2 linked regions of the Myxococcus guangdongensis genome follow. The protein of the gene in region 1 interacts with the protein of each later gene in a pairwise test. Links are inferred from orthologs where the notes say so. Each region holds a gene or a part of one and is shown in the gene's direction. Other genes may lie near its edges. The genes, in order: lpdA and odhB.

What was found.
Region 2: the proteins of lpdA (region 1) and odhB interact in binary tests that used the Escherichia coli proteins (3 or more experiments, as listed by UniProt). The link is inferred for Myxococcus guangdongensis from one-to-one orthologs.

The regions. Positions count from the first base shown.
Region 1 is NZ_JAJVKW010000004.1:141,313-150,793, forward strand. Bases 2,747-5,548 are described here. They hold lpdA (dihydrolipoyl dehydrogenase), read left to right. Parts: upstream 2,747-3,349; coding sequence 3,350-4,747; downstream 4,748-5,548. Other genes in these bases: LXT21_RS13895 (hypothetical protein), read right to left, coding at 2,747-3,268; lipA (lipoyl synthase), read left to right, coding at 5,055-5,548. Outside these bases: hisN (histidinol-phosphatase), read left to right, coding at 1-765; bifunctional phosphoribosyl-AMP cyclohydrolase/phosphoribosyl-ATP diphosphatase HisIE, read left to right, coding at 765-1,391; LXT21_RS13890 (hypothetical protein), read left to right, coding at 1,665-2,117; more of LXT21_RS13895, read right to left, coding at 2,135-2,746; more of lipA, read left to right, coding at 5,549-5,984; LXT21_RS13910 (dihydrolipoamide acetyltransferase family protein), read left to right, coding at 6,039-7,286; LXT21_RS13915 (ClpX C4-type zinc finger protein), read left to right, coding at 8,577-9,481. UniProt on the Escherichia coli protein: Lipoamide dehydrogenase is a component of the glycine cleavage system as well as of the alpha-ketoacid dehydrogenase complexes.
Region 2 is NZ_JAJVKW010000008.1:395,311-404,988, forward strand. What follows is about bases 3,445-6,443. They hold odhB (2-oxoglutarate dehydrogenase complex dihydrolipoyllysine-residue succinyltransferase), read left to right. Parts: upstream 3,445-4,336; coding sequence 4,337-5,551; downstream 5,552-6,443. Other genes in these bases: LXT21_RS25615 (2-oxoglutarate dehydrogenase E1 component), read left to right, coding at 3,445-4,347; LXT21_RS25625 (cold-shock protein), read left to right, coding at 5,739-5,942; LXT21_RS25630 (alpha/beta fold hydrolase), read right to left, coding at 6,088-6,443. Outside these bases: LXT21_RS25605 (response regulator), read right to left, coding at 1-189; enoyl-ACP reductase FabI, read right to left, coding at 354-1,184; more of LXT21_RS25615, read left to right, coding at 1,453-3,444; more of LXT21_RS25630, read right to left, coding at 6,444-8,295; LXT21_RS25635 (UPF0489 family protein), read left to right, coding at 8,413-9,189; LXT21_RS25640 (BamA/TamA family outer membrane protein), read right to left, coding at 9,194-9,678. UniProt on the Escherichia coli protein: E2 component of the 2-oxoglutarate dehydrogenase (OGDH) complex which catalyzes the second step in the conversion of 2-oxoglutarate to succinyl-CoA and CO(2).

The DNA.
Region 1 (9,481 bases):
GGACTGATGCACGCAGCCGAGGAGGTCGCGCGCGCCGCGGGCGACGTCGCGCTGAGGTTCTTCCGAGGTGGCATCGCGGTGGACACCAAGAGCGACGGAACCCCCGTCACCGTGGCGGACCGCACCGCGGAGCAGACCGCACGCGAGTGGCTGGAGAAGCGCTTCCCCGAGGACGGAGTCCTCGGCGAGGAGTTCGGAGAGACGCGCCCTGGCGCGAAGCGCCGCTGGATTCTGGACCCCATCGACGGCACCAAGACCTTCATCCGTGGCGTGCCGCTGTGGGGAACGCTCATCGCACTGGCCGAAGGCGAGCGCATCCTCGTCGGCGCCGCGTACTTCCCCGCGGTGAGCGAGCTGCTCGTCGCCGCCCCCGGAGAAGGCTGCTTCTGGAACGGCCAGCGCGCCCGCGTCTCCGGACAATCCGACCTCTCCCGCGCCGTGGTCCTCTCCACCGACGAGCGCTTCGCCCAGTTCCCCGAACGAGGCGAGGCCTGGCGCCGCTTCACGCGTGACACCGCCGTGTCTCGCACCTGGGGCGACTGTTACGGCTACCTGCTCGTCGCCACGGGACGCGCCGAGGTGATGGTGGACGAGCTGCTCTCCCCCTGGGACGCGGCCGCGCTCCAACCCATCATCGAGGAGTCCGGCGGCGTCTTCACCGATTGGACCGGCCAGCGAACCGCCTTCGGCGGCAACGGCATCGCCACCAACAGCGCGCTGGCCCGCCTCACCCGTGAGCGCCTCGGCGCGACGAGGACCACCTGATGCTGGACCTGGACGCACTCGACTTCACCAAGGGCAACGGGCTCGTCACGGTGGTGACCCAGGACGCGGCCACGGGCGACGTGTTGATGGTCGCGCACGCGGACCGCGAGGCCCTGGCGCTCACGCTCTCCACCGGAGAGATGCACTACCGCTCCCGCTCACGAGGCCTCTGGCACAAGGGCGCCACCAGCGGGAACACCCAACGCGTCGTCTCCCTGAGCGCGGACTGCGACAGGGACGCGGTGCTCGCCCGCGTCCACAAGGCCGGCCCCGCCTGTCACACCGGTGAAGAGACCTGCTTCGGCGCTGGCCGCTGGGATGCGCTCGCCGCGCTCGACGCCACGCTCACCGAGCGCGCCTCCCACGCGCCCGCGCACGACGAGAAGCCCGGCTACACGCGACGCCTGCTCGGTGACAGGAACCTGCGCCTGAAGAAGCTGGGCGAAGAGGCCGCGGAGCTGGTGACGGCCTGCGCGGACGCTGACTCGAGCCGCGCGGTGGAGGAGGCCGCCGACCTGCTCTACCACCTGCTCGTCGCCATCAAGCCCCTGGGCCTCTCGCTCGAGGACGTGAAGGCCGTGCTCGCGCGTCGCGCGACGCCTCCCGTTTCAAGCAACACGAGATGAAGCCATCGCACTTCACGTGAAATCCACGCGGGGCTGTCCGGACATTCCACGTATCAGTCCCCGAATTCCGGACGTGTCAGCGTCGACCCAGCGGGATTTGTCCGTCACGGCTGCATCCTCACAGCAGCACTGCGACGAGGAGGTGATCGCACTGAGCAGTGACTCTCTTCAATGAAAGGAGTGTTCCTGCTACACATCCAGACGCGCGGCGCAGTGGAGAACGCCGGCCGGGCGCTTCTTGGAATCGAAACCGTCCGCCTCACCGGAGGCATCGTGAACGGCCCCACCACGTACAAGGCAGAGCTCATCGACCGAGTCATCTTCTCCCGCTGGCAGAATCCTCCGACCAAGGAGGATGTCGCGGCGATCCTGGCTCAGATGGAAGAGGCGGCGACGAGCCTCAACACGCGCCTCATCTACATCGGCTCCGTGAGCCCGAAGTCCAAGGTGCCCGACGCGAACGAGCGCACCATCCTCAACAACTTCCTGGTGGACGCGCGCAAGAAGTGTGTCGAGCAGGCGTGGCTCATCTACGAGGGCACGGACCTGCAGCACAACCTCCAGCGCGTCATCATCTCCGGCGTGCTCATCCTCACCCGCACCTTCGACAACTTCCTGTCGGTGGCGAAGTCGGGCGAGTCCATCGTCAAGGACGTGAGCACCGTCCTGAAGAAGGACGCGGCGCCCATCTTCCAGCTGGCCAAGGAGCGCGGCCTCGTCGCCTGAGGCCGCCCCGGCGCCGCTCACCGGGCGCCGAGTATCTCCATCTCCGCGAGCTGGCCGTCCGCGCTCTCCGGGAACACGCTGACCGCGTCCACGTCCACCAGCGGCACGGTCAGCACGCAGCGCTCCCACGCGCCCGTGCCCTGGTAGCGGCACACCGTGGGATTCACGAACGAGAAGCCTCCCTCCGGGTCCGCGAGCCCCACGCCCTTCGGGGTGCGCACGATGGCGCGCAGCGAGCCTGCGCCCTTCGCCCGGACGCTCACGCCCACCAGGTGCTTGAGCGTGGGCGCGTAGCCCGCGCGCAGCGCCCCATCCGCCGTCCAGCGCGAGGTCCTGGCCGCGTTGCTCACCGCGACGCGCGTGTTCTCGTCGCCGTCGAAGGCCTGGAAGCCCGGCTGCGCTCCGGTGACCTGGTCGGGCTTCACCGGCGCGGTCTCCACGCGCGGCCCGCTGGCGAGCGTCCGCAGCGTGGGCACCTTGTCCCCCTGCTGGAGCGCCGCCGCGCGCAGCACGGACACAGGAAGGTGCCCGGCGCCCTGGCAGCGGGGCGCCAGGCCCTCCAGGAGCGGAAGCACGGTCGCGGGCAGGGCGACGTCCGCCTGGGCGGCCGGGGCCAGCCCCAACCGGACGATGGTGTCACAGGCCCCCGCCGTGCCCGGCCCGGCGTGCTCCAGGTTCCACTGGAGCTCGGGGACCTCCGGCGCGCGGCCCACCGTGGCGTCCAGCAGGGCCTGACCCACGCGCTGCGCGCAGGGATTCACCCGGCCGGGGCACTGCTCGCACAGCGTGGCCAGGAGGCCCCGCAGCGGAGTGTCCACTCCCTGGCTGAACGGGGCCCGGGCGTTGAGGGCCGGGCCCAGCTCACAGGCGCGCGCGGTGGGCTCGGCGCAGGCCTTCAGTCGCGCTCGGGCGTCGTCCAGGACGCTGGGGACCTCGGGGGCGCGCAGGGCTGCGTCCAGGGCCCGCTCCAGGGCGAGACAGTCGGGTGACGGGAGCATCACGGGGGCAGCCGGGGAGGCGGCGGCCCGGGCGGGGGGACGCTCGGGCGGGGCAGCGCTCGTCACATCCGGGTGCGTCACGCACCACAGACGGCCGAAGGCGATGAGCCCCACGAGCATCAGCAGGAGGGTCCTGAGCGGGAAACGGCGCACGAGCAATCTCCTTGATTCCAACCGGGAGCGGGGGTTATCAGCCCCACCGGGTTCCATCCGCAAATAATGACGGAGGCATGCGTGGCTGAGACGTTCGACGTGGTGATCATCGGTTCGGGCCCTGGCGGCTACGTGGGCGCCATCCGCGCGGGGCAACTCGGGCTGAAGACGGCCATCATCGAGAAGGACAAGCGTCTGGGTGGCACGTGCCTCCACCGCGGGTGCATCCCCACCAAGTCCCTGCTGTGGACGGCGGAGCTGTTCCACCACGTCAAGGAGGCCGGGGACTTCGGCATCGACCTGTCGAGCCCGACGGTCAACTGGCCGAACGCGATGAAGCACAAGGACAAGGTCGTCACCAAGGGTGCCAACGGCATCGACTTCTTGATGAAGAAGAACAAGGTGACGGTCATCAAGGGCCACGGCCGCATCGCGGGCAAGGGCAAGGTGGAGGTCACCGCCGCCGACGGCACCAAGCAGGTGCTGGACGCCAAGAACATCATCATCGCGACGGGCTCGGTCCCCAAGTCCCTGCCGAACGTGCCGGTGGACCACAAGCGCGTGCTCAACAGCGACTCCATCCTGCAGATCGAGCGCATCCCCAAGAGCATCATCGTCCTGGGCGCGGGCGCGGTCGGCTGTGAGTTCGCGTCCATCTTCAACCACGTGGGCAGCAAGACGGCCATCGTGGAGTACCTGCCGGCGCTCCTGCCCATCGAGGACGCGGACATCTCCAAGGAGCTGGAGAAGATCTTCCGTCGCCGCGGCATCGACGTGCACACGGGCTCCGCGGTGGAGAAGGTGGAGCACACGGCGGACGGCGTGCGCGTCACGATGAAGGTCGGCAACGAGACCAAGACGCTGGAGGCGGAGATCCTCCTGTCGGCCGTGGGCCGCTCGCCGGTGACGGACGACGTGGGCCTGGACAAGACGTCCATCAAGACCGACCGCGGCTACATCAAGGTCGACTCGATGCTGCGCACCAGCGAGCCCAACGTCTACGCGGTGGGCGACGTCATCCCCACCCCGATGCTGGCCCACATGGCCAGCTCCGAGTGCGTGCTCGCCGTGGAGCACATCGCGGGGAAGAACCCGCAGCCTATCAACTACGACCTCACCCCGTCCGCCACGTACTGCTACCCCGAGGTCGCCTCGGTGGGCCTGACGGAGAAGAAGGCCAAGGAGCGCGGCTACGACGTCAAGATCGGCAACGCCCCGTTCGGCGCGGTGACGAAGTCCGCCATCACCAACGAGTCCACGGGCCTCATCAAGATCGTCTCCGACAAGAAGTACGACGAGGTGCTGGGCATCCACATCATCGGCCCGCACGCCACGGAGCTGCTCGCCGAGGCCTGCGTCGCGCTGAAGCTGGAGATCACCACCGAGGAGCTGGCGGGCACCATCCACGCCCACCCGACGCTCTCGGAGATCGTCCACGAGGGCGCCGAGGCCACGCTGGGTCACCCGCGCCACTTCTAGTCGGCGAGGGTAGAGGACGGGCGCCCCCATGGGTGCTCGCCAGGGCCGTCCCCGGAGCGAGCGCTTCGAGGGCGGCCTCGTGCTTTCCGGGGGCCAGGCACGACTCGCCAGGAGGGCCGGCAACAGGGCTGTCGGGCCGCTGGAGGGTTGGCGCGGGGGCCAGGGCGCTCTCACGGGGGCTGCCCGGCCGGGACGCGGGCATTAGTAGGGAGACGACGTGCGCGAAGGCCCTGCGGGTGCTAACGCCTCGCGTTAGAGGCTTCCCGCTTGAACGTCTTCCGCCCAAACCATAGAAGGCCCGCGACCCATGGCGACTCCTGACCGGTTCCCTCTCCCCCAGGTGACAGAGACGACCCGCAAGCCGGACTGGCTGAAGGTGCGCCTGCCTCACGGCGAAGGGTACGAGCGGGTGAAGGCCATCGTGAAGCGCACGAAGCTGGCCACCGTGTGCGAAGAGGCCCGCTGCCCGAACATCGCCGAGTGCTGGGGTGGCGGCACGGCCACGGTGATGTTGATGGGCGAGGTCTGCACGCGCGCGTGCCGCTTCTGCCACGTGAAGGTGGGCGCTCCGCCGCCGTTGGATCCGATGGAGCCCATCCACCTGGCCCAGGCCGTCAAGGAGATGGACCTGGAGTACATCGTCGTCACGTCGGTGAACCGGGATGACCGGCCCGACGGTGGCGCCAGCCACTTCGCCTCCGCGATTCGCGAGCTGCGCCGCGAGAGCCCGCGCACCATCGTCGAGGTGCTCATCCCCGACTTCAAGGGCGTGGAGAAGGACCTGGCCACGGTGGCCGAGGCCCGGCCGCACGTCGTCGCGCACAACGTGGAGACGGTGGAGCGCCTGACGCCGACGGTGAGAGACCGCCGCGCGAAGTACGCCCAGTCGCTGCGCGTGCTCGAGTACCTGAAGCACCGCCCCGAGGGCATCTACACCAAGACGTCCGTCATGGTGGGCCTGGGCGAGACGGACGCCGAGCTGGAGCAGACCTTCAAGGATTTGCGCGGCGTGGGCGTGGACGTGCTCACGCTGGGACAGTACCTGCAGCCCTCGCAGTACCACCTGCGCGTGGAGCGCTTCGTCACTCCGGCGCAGTTCGAGTCGTACAAGAAGCTGGCCGAGTCCTACGGTTTCCTCTACGTGGCCTCGGGTCCGCTGGTTCGTTCCAGCTATCGCGCCGCCGAGTTCTTCATGAAGGGCCTGATGGAGCGCGAGCGCCTGGAGCGGCTCGGCTGAGCGGGCCCGAATCGAGCCTTGACGCAACCCCCGTTCCTCTCGGAAAGACACCCCATGGCAACCTTCGAATTCAAGCTCCCCGACCTCGGTGAAGGCGTGATGGAGGGCGAGCTGGTCAAGTGGCACGTCAAGGCCGGCGACGTCGTCAAGGAAGACCAGGTGCTCGCCGAGGTGATGACGGACAAGGCCACCGTCACCGTCCCCAGCCCGAAGGCCGGTCGCGTCATCCAGACGCACGGCAAGGAAGGCGACATCGCGAAGGTGCACCACCCGCTGGTGACGATGGAGATCGAAGGCGCCGCGCCGGCCCAGGCCGCGGGCCACGGGGCTCCCGCTCCGGCCGCGCAGACGGCGGCTCCCGCGCAGGCGGCGGCGGCTGCGCCCGCGCAGGCGACGAAGGTGCTGGCGACGCCGGTGACGCGTCGGATGGCGCGTGAGCACGGGCTGGATTTGACGACCATCTCCGGCAGCGGTCCGCAGGGGCGGGTGACGAAGGCGGACGTGGTGGCGGCGCTGGAGGGCGGCGGCGAGCAGAAGAACGTGGTGGCGCCGGCCCAGGCGCGTCCCGCGGCGCCCTCCGTGTCGACGGGACGGTCGGACGAGCGCGTGCCGCTGCGGGGCCTGCGCAAGAAGATCGCCGAGAAGATGGTGCGCTCGAAGTTCACGATGCCGCACTTCGCCTTCGTGGAGGAAGTGGACGCGACGGAGCTGGTGGCGCTGCGTGCCCGGCTCAACGCGCAGCTGGCGGCGGTGGGCGACAACACGAAGATCAACTACCTGCCCTTCATCATCAAGGCGACCATCGCCGCGCTGAAGCGCTTCCCGCACCTGAACGCCAACTTCGACGAGGCGGCGCAGGAGCTGGTGGTGCGCGGCGAATACAACATCGGCATGGCGGTGGCGACGCCGGACGGCCTGACGGTGGCGGTGGTGAAGGACGCGGACCGGCTGACGCTGGCCGAGCTGGCGCGTGAGACGTCGCGCCTGGGTGTGGCGGCGCGCGAGCGCAAGCTGAAGATGGAGGAGCTGACGGGCGGCACCTTCACCATCACCTCGCTGGGGCAGACGGGCGGCCTGTTCGCCACGCCCATCATCAACCACCCCGAGGTGGGCATCATGGGCGTGCACAAGCTCAAGAAGCGCCCGGCGGTGGTGAAGGACCAGGTCGTCGTGCGCGACATGATGAACCTGTCGCTGTCGTGCGACCACCGCGTCATCGACGGCTCGGTGGCCGCGGAGTTCGTGTACGAAGTCATCAAGTACCTCGAGAAGCCGGACATGCTGTTCCTGGCGATGTCCTGAGGTTCCTGGAGGCGGGCCCGGTGAGCGGAGGCTCCCGGGCGCCTTGTCCACGGTAGGGCGTCCCGTGGGGTTGCCAGGGGACGGACCGCCCGCTCGACGGTGGTGTCCGTCGAGCGTTCGAGGTCGGGCGGTGGTCCTCCAAGCCGGTTAGGCTCTGTCGGTATGGCCGAGAACCCTCGCGAGCTGATCCGCGCCGCACAGTCCGCCGAGCTGAGCGGTGACGCGCCTCGTGCGGTGGAGCTGTTGTTCCAGGCCGCGACGCTCCTCCAGCGCGCGGGGAACGCACCTCGGGCGCTCCAGTTGCTGCGCCATGCGCGCCGACTGGATGAGTCCCGCACGGATGTCGCCGACGCGATGGCGCGGATCGAGCAGATGTCGGCGCAGGAGTCGTCGGCCTCTGCCATGGATGTTCAGTCATCGACCTCGTCGATGGGGCGCGATGAGGGAGTCTCGTCGTCGGAGCTGGCGCTGAGGCAGCGCCTCATCGAGGCCGCGCTGCGTGAGCAGGAGGAGCCTCGGCTCGCGGAAGCACAGGTCGAAGCCCCCGCGTGGGTGTTGGACACGGAGGTGAGCGAAGACCTTCAGCGCCTGGAGGCCCAGCTCTCTCGCGGGAGTGACTCGTCCGGGGCCGTGTGGCCTCGAGCGGATGACGACGACAGCGGAGGGGCCGCTCCTGAGCGGGCCGGACCGTCGTCGCGGGCGCGGAGCAAGGGCGCGGACGGCAGCGCGAGCGCTGCTGGGCCCTCGCGCGCGAGCGTCGGAGCGTGGCCTGACACCCGACCCGATGATGAGGGGCGCGGAGCTTCTCCAGGGCGGAGTGGAGCGTCGTCGCGGGACGGGAGCATGGACGACGACAGCGTGCGTCCTGGCGCGACGCGTGCCCAGGCCTCGAGTGTGTCGCCAGGGGACGAAGGGGGCGGGGCCCGAGCGTCGTCGCGGGACTGGATCATTGACGTGGACGACCTCGTGAGCGCCGATTCGACGTCTGGCGAGGGTTGGAGCGTGACGGCTGGCGTCTCGCCAGACTCCCGATTCATGGCGCGGAGCGCAGGTTCGCGAAGCCGTGCTCGGAGCGCTGGTGAGCGATTCATGGGTCGCCCTGGCGCTGACGATGCGTCCTGGAGTCCAGGGCTGCTCGATGAGTGGGAGGATCCGGTGACAGGCGAGTCCGGATCCATGGGCGCGTCGGGGGCGGCGGAGCCTGGACGCGCATCCGGGGAAGAGGATGAGACCTGGCTCCTCGGGGACGTGGGCGAGTCCGTGACCGCCGAGGCGAGCCAGCTTCGCCCCATGGGTGCAACGGACTCGGGTTTGTTCGGAGCGCCGCAGCGAGCGTTGTCAGACGAAATCGAGGGAGGCGACGACACGCAGCCCGAGCGTCGACGCAAGCCGCGCATCATCGAGCGTGGGCCCACTCGCGCGGACGTGACGCTGGATGCGTGGTGCTCGTTCTGCTGCCGACCCCGCGCGGAGATTGGCGAACTCGTCGCGGGACCGGCGGGCGCGTTCATCTGCAAGTCGTGCCTCACGGCCTCCGCATCCCTGCTGGGTGACTCCGTGCGCCCGATGCGTCCTCGGGTCGAGACATCGACTCCGACTCCGAATGCGCCGGACTTCATCGGCCAACCGGAGTCGCGAAGCGCGCTCGTCGATGCACTCCGCACGGGCGTCCGCTGCGTGCTGCTCATCGGCGCGGAGGGCTGTGGGAAGAGCACCTTGCTCCGGATGCTCCAGCGAGAAGGGCAGGGCGTGCTCACCACCGTCGACGCGCTCGCGGAGGCTCCGTCTTCCACGCCACTGTTCATCGAGGATGTGGCCTCACTGAGCCCCGAACATGAGCGCACCCTCGGCGTCTTCCTGGCCCGCGCCGCGAGGCCCACGGTGGTGCTCTGCGCGCGGGGCAAGGCACCGACGTCGAGCAAGCTCACCCTTCGTGCAGAGGGCGTCCGCCTCGACATCCCCACCACGGACTCACTGTCTCGCGCCGTGGGGGGCGCCCTCCCGATGAACATCCTGGAGCACGTCCAGCGCCTCGTGGGCCTGCGTCAGCCCACGCTCGCGGAATACAGGGACATGGCGCGGGCCCACCTCGCCTCGCGCGAGCACGGGACGACGTTGTCCGAGAAGGCCCTCTTGGTGCTCGTGGCGGAAGCCGCGCGCTCCCCTCGCGCGGGCCATGAGCTCCAGGCGCTCCT
Region 2 (9,678 bases), on another replicon or contig:
ATCCATCCCGGGCATGTTGATGTCCGCGATGACCAGATTCACCGGGACGAGCTGGAGGATCTTCAGCGCGCGAGTCGCATCGTCCGCCTCCAGCGCCTCCACCCGGAGGTTCATGAGGTAGATCTTGACGATGTTCCGAACGGTCGGGCTGTCGTCCACCAGCAAGACCTTGGTGCTGTTGGTGCTCACGGTGCCACGGCTCCTGCGCAGGGGTTGGGCCAATGCGGCCGTCCTCTGCGAAACGTTGGAGACTCTACCGTGAGCGCTCTCACGGGAGAAAGCGGGGTGACCTGCCCGCATTCACTGCGGGCGGGCAGGTGTCGGATGACCTCGACGCCGGGAGCGGGTGGCGCCTACTCGCTCGCAGGCTTGGTGCCCGCGGGTTGGGCGCCCGCCACGGACTCCGGGGGCACCGGTGGCGCACCCACGGCGTGATAACCACCGTCCACGTGGATCATTTCGCCCGTGGTGGAGGGCAGCCAGTCCGACAGCAGGGCACACGCCGTCCTGGACACCATGTCGTGGCTGTCCTTGGCACTCCAGCCCAGTGGGGCCTGGGTACCCCACCCCGCCTCCAGCGCCTTGAAGCCCGGGATGCCCTTGGCGGCCATCGTGGACAGGGGTCCCGCCGCCAGCGCGTTGACCCGGATGCCCTTGGGGCCCAGGTCGCGGGCCAGGTAGCGCACGGTGGACTCCAGCGCGGCCTTGCACACGCCCATCCAGTCGTAGATGGGCCACGCCACGCGGTTGTCGAAGTCCAGCGTGACGATGGAGCCGCCCGGCGGCATCAGCGGCGCGCACGCCACCGCGAGCTCCTTGAGGGAGAACGTGGAGATGCGGAACGCCGTCTGGACACTCTCCCAGGGCGTGTTGAGGAAGTTGCCGCCCAGGGCGTCATCCGGGGCATAGGCGATGCCGTGGAGCACGCCGTCCACCCGGTCCCAGCGCTGCTTGAGCGACTCGGTGAGCGCCTTGAAGTGCTCGGGGTTGGTGACGTCCAGCTCCAGCACCTCGAGGCCCGGCTTGAGGCGCTTGGCGCTGCGCTCGGTGAGGGACTTGGCCCGACCGAAGCCCGTCAGGAGGATGTCCGCGCCCTGCGCGAGCGCGTGCTCGGCGATGCCATAGGCGAGGGACTGGGGGGTGAGCACCCCGGTGATGAGCAGCTTCTTGCCCTGGAGCAGCATGTGAGGCGGCCTCTTGGGAGGGAGAAGGGGATGGGGGAGCGGGCTGTCTAGCACTCCTTTCGACCGAAACGGGACGAAACGGGCGCTGGGAGTCCCCGGGTGTCGGGGTGTTCCCAGGTGAAGGGGTCGGGTGAAGCTGGGCTCAACAGCGGCATGACTTGGGCTGCTCCCCTGGAGAGGCCCCTCCCCTGGGGTGGTGCCAGGGCTCAACAAAGACGCCTCGAAAAACCCCCAACGGGGCGGTCATCCAGTAAAAGACGACACCGCCATGGCGAACTTCCAGGACTCGTTCCTTTCCGGCGCCAACATCGACTTCATCGAGGGGCTCTACGCCCGCTACCTCGAGGATCCCTCCAGCGTGGATGCAAGCTGGCGAGAGATCTTCGAGCGAAACGATGGCGCCGGCCGTCCCATCTTCAGCACGAAGCTCTTGGAGGTGCCCGCGGCGGCCGTCGCGCCCGGCAAGGGCAACGGCAAGGCCGCGGGTGCCGCCCAGGCCCCCGCCGCCGCGCCGGCCGCACCTGCCCCCGTCGCCGCCCAGAGCACCGCCCAGGCCCAGGCGCTGGAGCTGCAGTCCAAGGTGGACCAGGCGCTCTTCGCGTTCCGTCTGCGCGGCCACCTGCGCGCCGACCTGGACCCGCTGAGCCGTCCGCGTCCCGCGCTCGAGCACGTGGCCGACGTGAGCATGGTGGATGACGGCCACTTCTCGCCCAAGGAGCGCGAGCAGCAGGTGGAGACGCACAACGTCTTCCCCCAGCAGAAGGTGAAGCTGGACGAGCTGCTCGCGCGCCTGCACCGCACGTACACGGGCAGCGTCGGCGTGGAGTTCATGCAGATCCTCGACAGCGAGCGCCGCCGCTGGCTGATGCAGCGGATGGAGCACAGCGAGAACACCACCGCGTTCTCCGTCGAGGACCAGCGCCACATCCTCACGAAGCTGTCCTACGCGGAGGGCTTCGAGAACTTCCTGCACACCAAGTACGTGGGCGCCAAGCGCTTCAGCCTGGACGGCGGCGAGGCCCTCATCCCCATGCTGGACGCCATCGCCGAGGTGGGCAGCGGCCTGGGACTGAAGGAGGTCGTCATCGGCATGGCCCACCGCGGCCGCCTCAACGTGCTGACGAACATCCTGGGCAAGCAGCCCGGGCAGATCTTCAGCGAGTTCGACGGCCCCAAGGACCCCCGGGCGTACCTGGGCCGCGGCGACGTGAAGTACCACATGGGCTTCTCGTCGGACCACACCACGCGCCAGGGCAAGAACGTGCACCTGTCGCTGGCGTTCAACCCCAGCCACCTGGAGGCCGTCAATCCGGTGGTCGAGGGCCGCGTGCGCGCCAAGCAGGAGCGCTTCGGCGACACCGAGCGCGTGGGCGTGATGCCCCTGCTCATCCACGGCGACGCGGCCTTCATGGGCCAGGGCGTCGTCGCGGAGACGCTCAACCTGTCGGGCCTCAAGGGCTACACGACGGGCGGCACGCTCCACGTCGTCATCAACAACCAGGTCGGCTTCACCACCGACCCCCACGACTCGCGCTCCTCCATCTACGCCACCGCCATCGCGCAGATGCTGGACATCCCCGTGTTCCACGTGAACGGCGATGACCCGGAGGCCTGCGTGCACGTGGCGCGGCTGGCGGCGGAGTACCGCCAGACGTTCCACACCGACGTGGTCATCGACCTCATCTGCTACCGCCGCTACGGCCACAACGAGGGCGACGACCCCTCGTTCACCCAGCCGGCGATGTACGACATCATCCGCAAGCACCCGACGGTGCGCACGCGCTACGCGAAGGCGCTGGCGGACGGCAACCGCATCAGCGCGGAGGACTCGGAGGCCATCAAGCAGCGCTGCCTGTCGGAGTTCGACGCCGCGCTCACCCGCGCGCGCCAGGAGAGCGAGTTCAAGGAGCCCAGCGCGCTGGAGGGCCTGTGGAAGGCCTACCAGGGCGGCTCGGTGAAGAACGCGCCCCAGGTGTCCACCGCGGTGGACAAGGCGAAGCTGCGCGACGCGCTCCAGCGGCTGTGCACGGTGCCCGAGGGCTTCAGCGTGCACCGCGACGTGGAGCGCACCGTCATCAAGAAGCGCCTGGGCATGCTCGACAGCGAGGAGCTCCAGTGGAGCGAGGGTGAGTCGCTGGCGTACGCCACGCTGCTCGCCGAGGGCCACCCGGTGCGGCTGTCCGGTCAGGACTGCGAGCGCGGCACGTTCAGCCACCGCCACGCGGTGCTGCACGACGTGACGACGGGTGCCAAGTACACGCCGCTGCAGCAGTTCTCCACCGGCCGCGCCAGCTTCCACGTCGTCAACAGCGCCCTGTCGGAGATGGGCGTGCTCGGCTTCGAGTACGGCTACAGCCTGGACGTCCCGGACGGCCTCACCATCTGGGAGGCCCAGTTCGGCGACTTCGCCAACGGCGCGCAAATCATCATCGACCAGTTCATCGCCGCCGCGGAGAGCAAGTGGCGCCGGCTGAGCGGAATCACGCTGCTGTTGCCACACAGCTACGAGGGCCAGGGCCCCGAGCACTCCAGCGCGCGCCTGGAGCGCTTCCTGGACCTGTCCGCCGAGGACAACATCCAGGTCTGCTACCCCACGACGCCCGCGCAGATCTTCCATCTCTTGCGCCGTCAGGTGGTGCGCCCGGTGCGCAAGCCCCTGGTCATCATGTCGCCCAAGAGCCTCTTGCGCCGGCCGGAGGCCACCAGCAAGGTGGACGAGCTGGCGACGGGCGGCTTCCAGGAGGTCATCCTGGACAGCGTGGCGCCCGCGGGCGTGACGCGGCTGCTCTTGTGCAGCGGCAAGGTGTACTACGACCTGGTGAAGGCGCGGAACGAGCGCAAGGACGACAGCATCGCCATCGTCCGGGTGGAGCAGCTCTACCCGTTCCCGGCGGACGAGCTGGCGAACCTGGTGGCGAAGCTGCCCAAGCTCGCGGAGGTCTACTGGGTGCAGGAGGAGCCCCGCAATGCCGGTGCGTGGCACTTCATGTTCCCGCGCCTGCATGACCTGGTCTCGTCGCGCTCGCAGCAGCCCGTGAAGTTGGGCTACATCGGGCGCGCGGAGGCCGCCAGCCCCGCAACCGGCTTCCCCAAGACGCACGAAATCGAGCAGCAGCTCATCATCGAGGAAGCCATCTTCCGAGGGACCAAGAATGGCCGTTGAACTGAAAGTACCCCCCCTGGGCGAGTCCATCACCGAGGCCGTCGTCGGCAAGTGGAACAAGAAGCCGGGTGACGCGGTGTCCGCGGACGAGCCGCTCGTCGTCCTGGAGACCGACAAGGTCACCATCGACGTGCCCGCGCCCGCGGCCGGTTCCCTGGCGTCCGTCGCCTTCAAGGAAGGTGACAAGGTGCGCGTGGGTGACGTGCTCGGCCTCATCGAGGCCGGTGCCGGCGCTCCCGCCGCCAAGCCCGCGGCGGCCGCTCCCGCCGCCCCGGCCGCCGCTCCCGTCGCCGCCGCCCCCGCGCAGGACGCCGCGTCCGACGCGCGCATCACCCCCACCGCCAGGAAGATGGCGGAGGAGAACAAGGTCGACGTCAGCCAGCTCAAGGGCAGCGGCGCCAGCGGTCGCATCACCAAGGAGGACGTGCTCGGTCAGCTCAACCGCCCGGCCGCGCCCTCCCAGCCCGCCGCCCCGGCCCAGCCCGCGGGCCCGCGCCCCAACGCCGCGCGCGAGGAGCGCGTGCGCATGACGCCCTTGCGCAAGCGCGTCGCCGAGCGCCTGGTCCAGGCCCAGTCCACCGCCGCCCTGCTCACCACCTTCAACGAGGTGGACATGGGCGAGGTGATGGCCCTGCGCAAGAAGTACAACGACAAGTTCCAGGCCAAGCACGGCGTGAAGCTCGGCTTCATGAGCTTCTTCGTCCGCGCGTCGATTGAGGCCCTCAAGGCCTTCCCCCAGGTCAACGCGGAGATCGACGGCGAAGACGTCATCTTCAAGCACTACTACGACATCGGCGTGGCGGTGAGCGGCAGCCGCGGCCTGGTCGTCCCCGTCGTGCGCAACGCGGACAAGCTGTCCCTGGCGGAGCTGGAGAAGGGCGTGGGCGACCTGGGCACCCGGGCGCGCAACGACAAGCTCACCCTGCCGGAGCTGCAGGGCGGCACCTTCACGATTACCAACGGCGGCATCTTCGGCTCCATGCTGTCCACGCCCATCATCAACCCGCCGCAGACGGGCATCCTGGGCATGCACAACATCGTCGAGCGCCCCGTCGCCCGCGACGGTCAGGTGGTCATCCGGCCCATCATGTACGTGGCCCTCACCTACGACCACCGCCTCATCGACGGCCGCGAAGCCGTCCAGTTCCTCGTGCGCGTGAAGGAGTGCATCGAGGACCCCGAGCGCCTCCTGCTCGACGTCTGAGGCCAAGCCAACGCGACGCGTCAGCTTTGCCTGAGATGCCCGGCCTCAATGCAAACCGGGCATTTCAGGTCGCTGGCTGGACTTCCAGGCAGGCGTTTCACTAAAACCGGACATGTCTCCCGGTCGTCGGGGGGCGGGAAGAACGGGCGACTCTCACGCGTCGCCCCGCAAGACTGAAGGAAGTGCAATGGCAACCGGTACCGTGAAGTGGTTCAACGACGCGAAGGGCTTCGGCTTCATCACCCAGGACGGCGGTGGTGAGGACGTGTTCTGCCACCACACCGCCATCAACATGGACGGCTTCCGCACCCTCGCCGAGGGTCAGAAGGTGGAGTTCGAAGTGACGCGTGGCCCCAAGGGCCTTCAGGCGCAGAACGTTCGCGCCGGCTGAAACGTCGTTGCCATGAGCCCTTCCCCGCGAAGGGCTCGTGAACGGAGGCCCGGCCCCTGTCCAAGGGAACCGGGCCTCTTGCTTTCCTGAAGGACGGTGGAGGCCCCCGGGGCGCGCGCGCCACCCGCGCACCGGAGTGCTCCCGTCACAGGTTCTTCTTGAAGTGCTCCATCACGCGCTCCCACTGGCGCTGCTTCACCAGCGGGTCCGGGACCATGTGCGTCAGGCCGCTCAGGGGGAGCAAATCGTGCGGCTTGCCGGCGCGGAACAGGGCGTCGCTCAGCTTCAGCGTGTGGAAGAAGTAGACGTTGTCATCCGCGGTGCCGTGGATGAGCAGCAGCTTGCCGATGGGCTTGTCCGCCTTGGCGTAGGTGAGCAGCGAGCTCTTCTCGTACGCCTCGGGGTGCTCCTGGGGCAGGCCCAGGTAGCGCTCGGTGTAGTGCGTGTCGTAGTCGAGCCAGTCCACCACCGGGGCGCCGGACACCGCGGCCTTGAAGACGTCCGGGCGCTTGAGCGCGGCCAGCGCGGACATGTAGCCGCCGAAGCTCCAGCCCTGGATGCCCACGCGGTTGATGTCCAGCTCGGGCAGCTCCTTGGCCAGGGCCTGGAGCGCGTCCACCTGGTCATCCAGCGTGACGGTGGCGAAGTCGTACTTCACCTCGCGCTCCCAGGCGGCGCCGCGCAGCGGGGTGCCGCGCACGTCGAACTTCACGACGAGGAAGCCCTGGTCCGCCATCCACTGGGACATCAGGTGCGCGGCCATGCTGTGGTGCACCACGGTGGTGGTGGGGCCGCCGTAGATGTCGACGATGACGGGCAGCTTCTTGCCGGGCTTGAAGTCGCGCGGGCGGGTGATGGACGCCCAGTAGCGCTTGGGGCCCACCTGCCTGAGCTCCGTGTTGGGGACGAAGGGCGGCTCCTGCGCCACCTCGGGCAGCTGGCCCACGCGCGTGCCGTCCGCGCGCAGGACCTCCGTGCGGCTCATGCTCTTGAGGCTGGACGTGTTGACGACGAACACCCCGCCCTCGCGCGAGGCGGAGCCGCCCTCGATGCCCTCGCCGTTCTTCGTCACGCGCTCGGGCGCCCCGCCGTTCTTCACGCGCCACAGCGCGCTCTGCGTGGGGTTGGGGCCGCCGGAGAAGAACAGCGTGCGGTCCTTCTGCACGAAGCGCGACAGGCCGCGGAAGCCCGCGTCCGGCTTGACGATGCTCTTGTCGAGCGAGCCGTCGGCGCGGCGCAGCTCCACCTCCGGGCCGCCGTTGCGCTCGGTGTACCAGAGGAAGCCCGAGCCATCGTCCAGCCACAGCGGGAAGTCCTGGTCCAGGTTGAGCCAGGCCGAGTCCTTCTCCACCAGCAGCTCACGCGTCTTGCCCGTGGCCGGGTCGACGGAGAGCAGCTGCTGCTCCGTCTGGACGCGGTTCTGCACGAGGATGGTGAGCGGGCCGCCCTTGGGCCACACCACGGTGGCCAGGTACGGGTACTTCGCCGCGTCCCACTGCACCCACGTCGTCTTGCCGCCGGTGACGGCCGTGACGCCCAGGCGCACCTTGGCGTTGGGCTTGCCGGGGCGCGGGTACGCGAAGATTTCGCCGCCGCGCTCGGGGTGCATCACGTCGACGATGGTGAGCTTCTCCACCTCGGTGGTGTCGGACTCGGTGTAGGCGACGCGCCTGGCGTCGGGGCTCCACCAGTAGCCGGAGAAGCGGCTCATCTCCTCCTGGGCGACGAACTCGGCCACGCCGTGCGTCTTCTCGGCGGTGCCGCCCTTCGTCACGCGCTGCTCCTTGTTCGCCGCGACGTCGATTCGGTAGACGTCGTTCTCGCGGACGTAGGCCACCTGCTTGCCATCCTGGGAGAAGCGCGGGTCCAACACGCCGGGGCCCGTCTTGAGCTCGGTCACCTTGCCGCTCGCGCGCTCGACCACGTAGAGCCGGCCGGAGAGCGGGACGAGCAGGCGCGAGCCGTCGTCGGAAATCTGGTACGAGGTGAAGCCCCGGGCGCTGACGCGCATGCGCTCACGGCGGGCCTTCTCCTCGGGGGTGAGCGTCTCCTCGGTGCCCTTGAGCAGCGCCTCGGGGGTGAGGACCTCCTTCACCTCCCCGGTCGCCACGTCGAACGCGTAGAGCGTCTGGACGTTGGAGGTGGCCTGGGTGCGCAGGAAGAGGACCTGCTTCTCGTCCGGGGTGACCTTCACGCTCACCGGGCGGCCGCTGGAGAAGTTGCGGGTCTCCGACAGCTGCCTCAAGAAGGGGTCTTGCGAGTGCGCCGTCTGGGGCATGGTGAGGGGCTTCACTTCCTGGGCGAATACGGGCGCGCTCACGAAGATGAGCGCTGCGGTAAGGACCTGGCGCATGCGTAGTCGAACTCCCGCCGGCGGCGGGGCTCCTTTCACGGAAAGGTGCGGGGAAGCCTACACTCGGCCGCCGCGCAAGCTGAGCAAACCCGCGACGGACGCGAGGATTCCCGAGGCATGAAGACCGACGACGACGGCCTGCTCCACCTGCGCCTGGCGGGCGTCATCCGGCTGGGGCTGGGAGGCGGCCGGGGGCCGACGGACGCGTACGTCTTCGACCCCCACCGGCTCGCCCTGCCCTCCTGGGCCATGGCCCTGGGGGACTCCGGGCCCGCCGCGCTGCTCGTCACCCTGGACCGCCACCTGGACGTGGTGGTGCCCCGGAGACCGGATGCGGTGCCGGACCGCTCGGCGGGCCTGCGAGCGCTGGACGAGCACGCCCGGTGGGAATTGGACGTGCGCAACTACGACCACATCCTCGCGGCCATGGAGGCGGGGTTGGTGGGAGATGCCCTGTTCATCGCCCGGACGCGGCCCCGGGGCGCCTTCGCGGGAGACACCTACGTGGACACGCGGGGGCGCTCGCATCGACTGGTGGTGGTGCCCACCGTGGACCGCGCGTCCGAGGCGTGGAGCCGCCCCGCCCCGGGGGACGCGGTGCGAGACGTGCTCGAGGACGCGGAGCGGGTGCTGCTGGACGTGGACCTGGACTGCTTCACGTCGCTGAGCGACGCGGACCCGACGACGGTGCTGCCCTGGCCGCGCGCCATCATCCGCGAGTTCCTGCTGCCCGAGGGCTCCGAGTCCTTCTGGGACGCGGTGCTCCAGCGCGCGGTGGCGCTGACGCTCGCGAGGGAGCCGCACCACTGCGGCGGCCTGCTCGCGTCCGGAGCGCTGTTCCGGGACGCCGCCGAGGTGTTGTTCCGGGAGCTGTTGCGCGTCGAGCCGCCGTGAGTGGCTACAGCGGTGAGTCGAGGAAGCTGGGACGCAGGTCCGTCACCTGTCCGCCGGCGAACGTGAAGCGGCTGCCGATGGGCGGCCGGTCGTCGTTGAGCACGTAGCCGAAGTCGATGCGGAACGGATTGACGTTGAACTGGGGGAAGAGCAGGCGCAGGCCCACGCCCACGGACGTCACCATGTCCGGGCGGTCGTTCCACGCGCTGCCCGAGTCGAGGAAGAGCACGCCGCCCACGTGCACGGTTTTGATGACCAGCGGCGCGGTGCGGTACTCCACGTTCACCAGCAACATCTTCCTGCCGGAGTATTCGTCGGCGGGCGCGCCGCGCAGGCCGTTGCCTCCGCCCAGCAGGGTAATCCGGTCGAACAGGTCATCGATGTTGATGTCCAACAGGCCGCGCGCGACGAAGCGGCCTCCGAACACCTTGGGCGACACCTGCGTGAGCTCCGCCGCCCAGTGGCGGTTGTTCCACGTCGCCGCGGCTC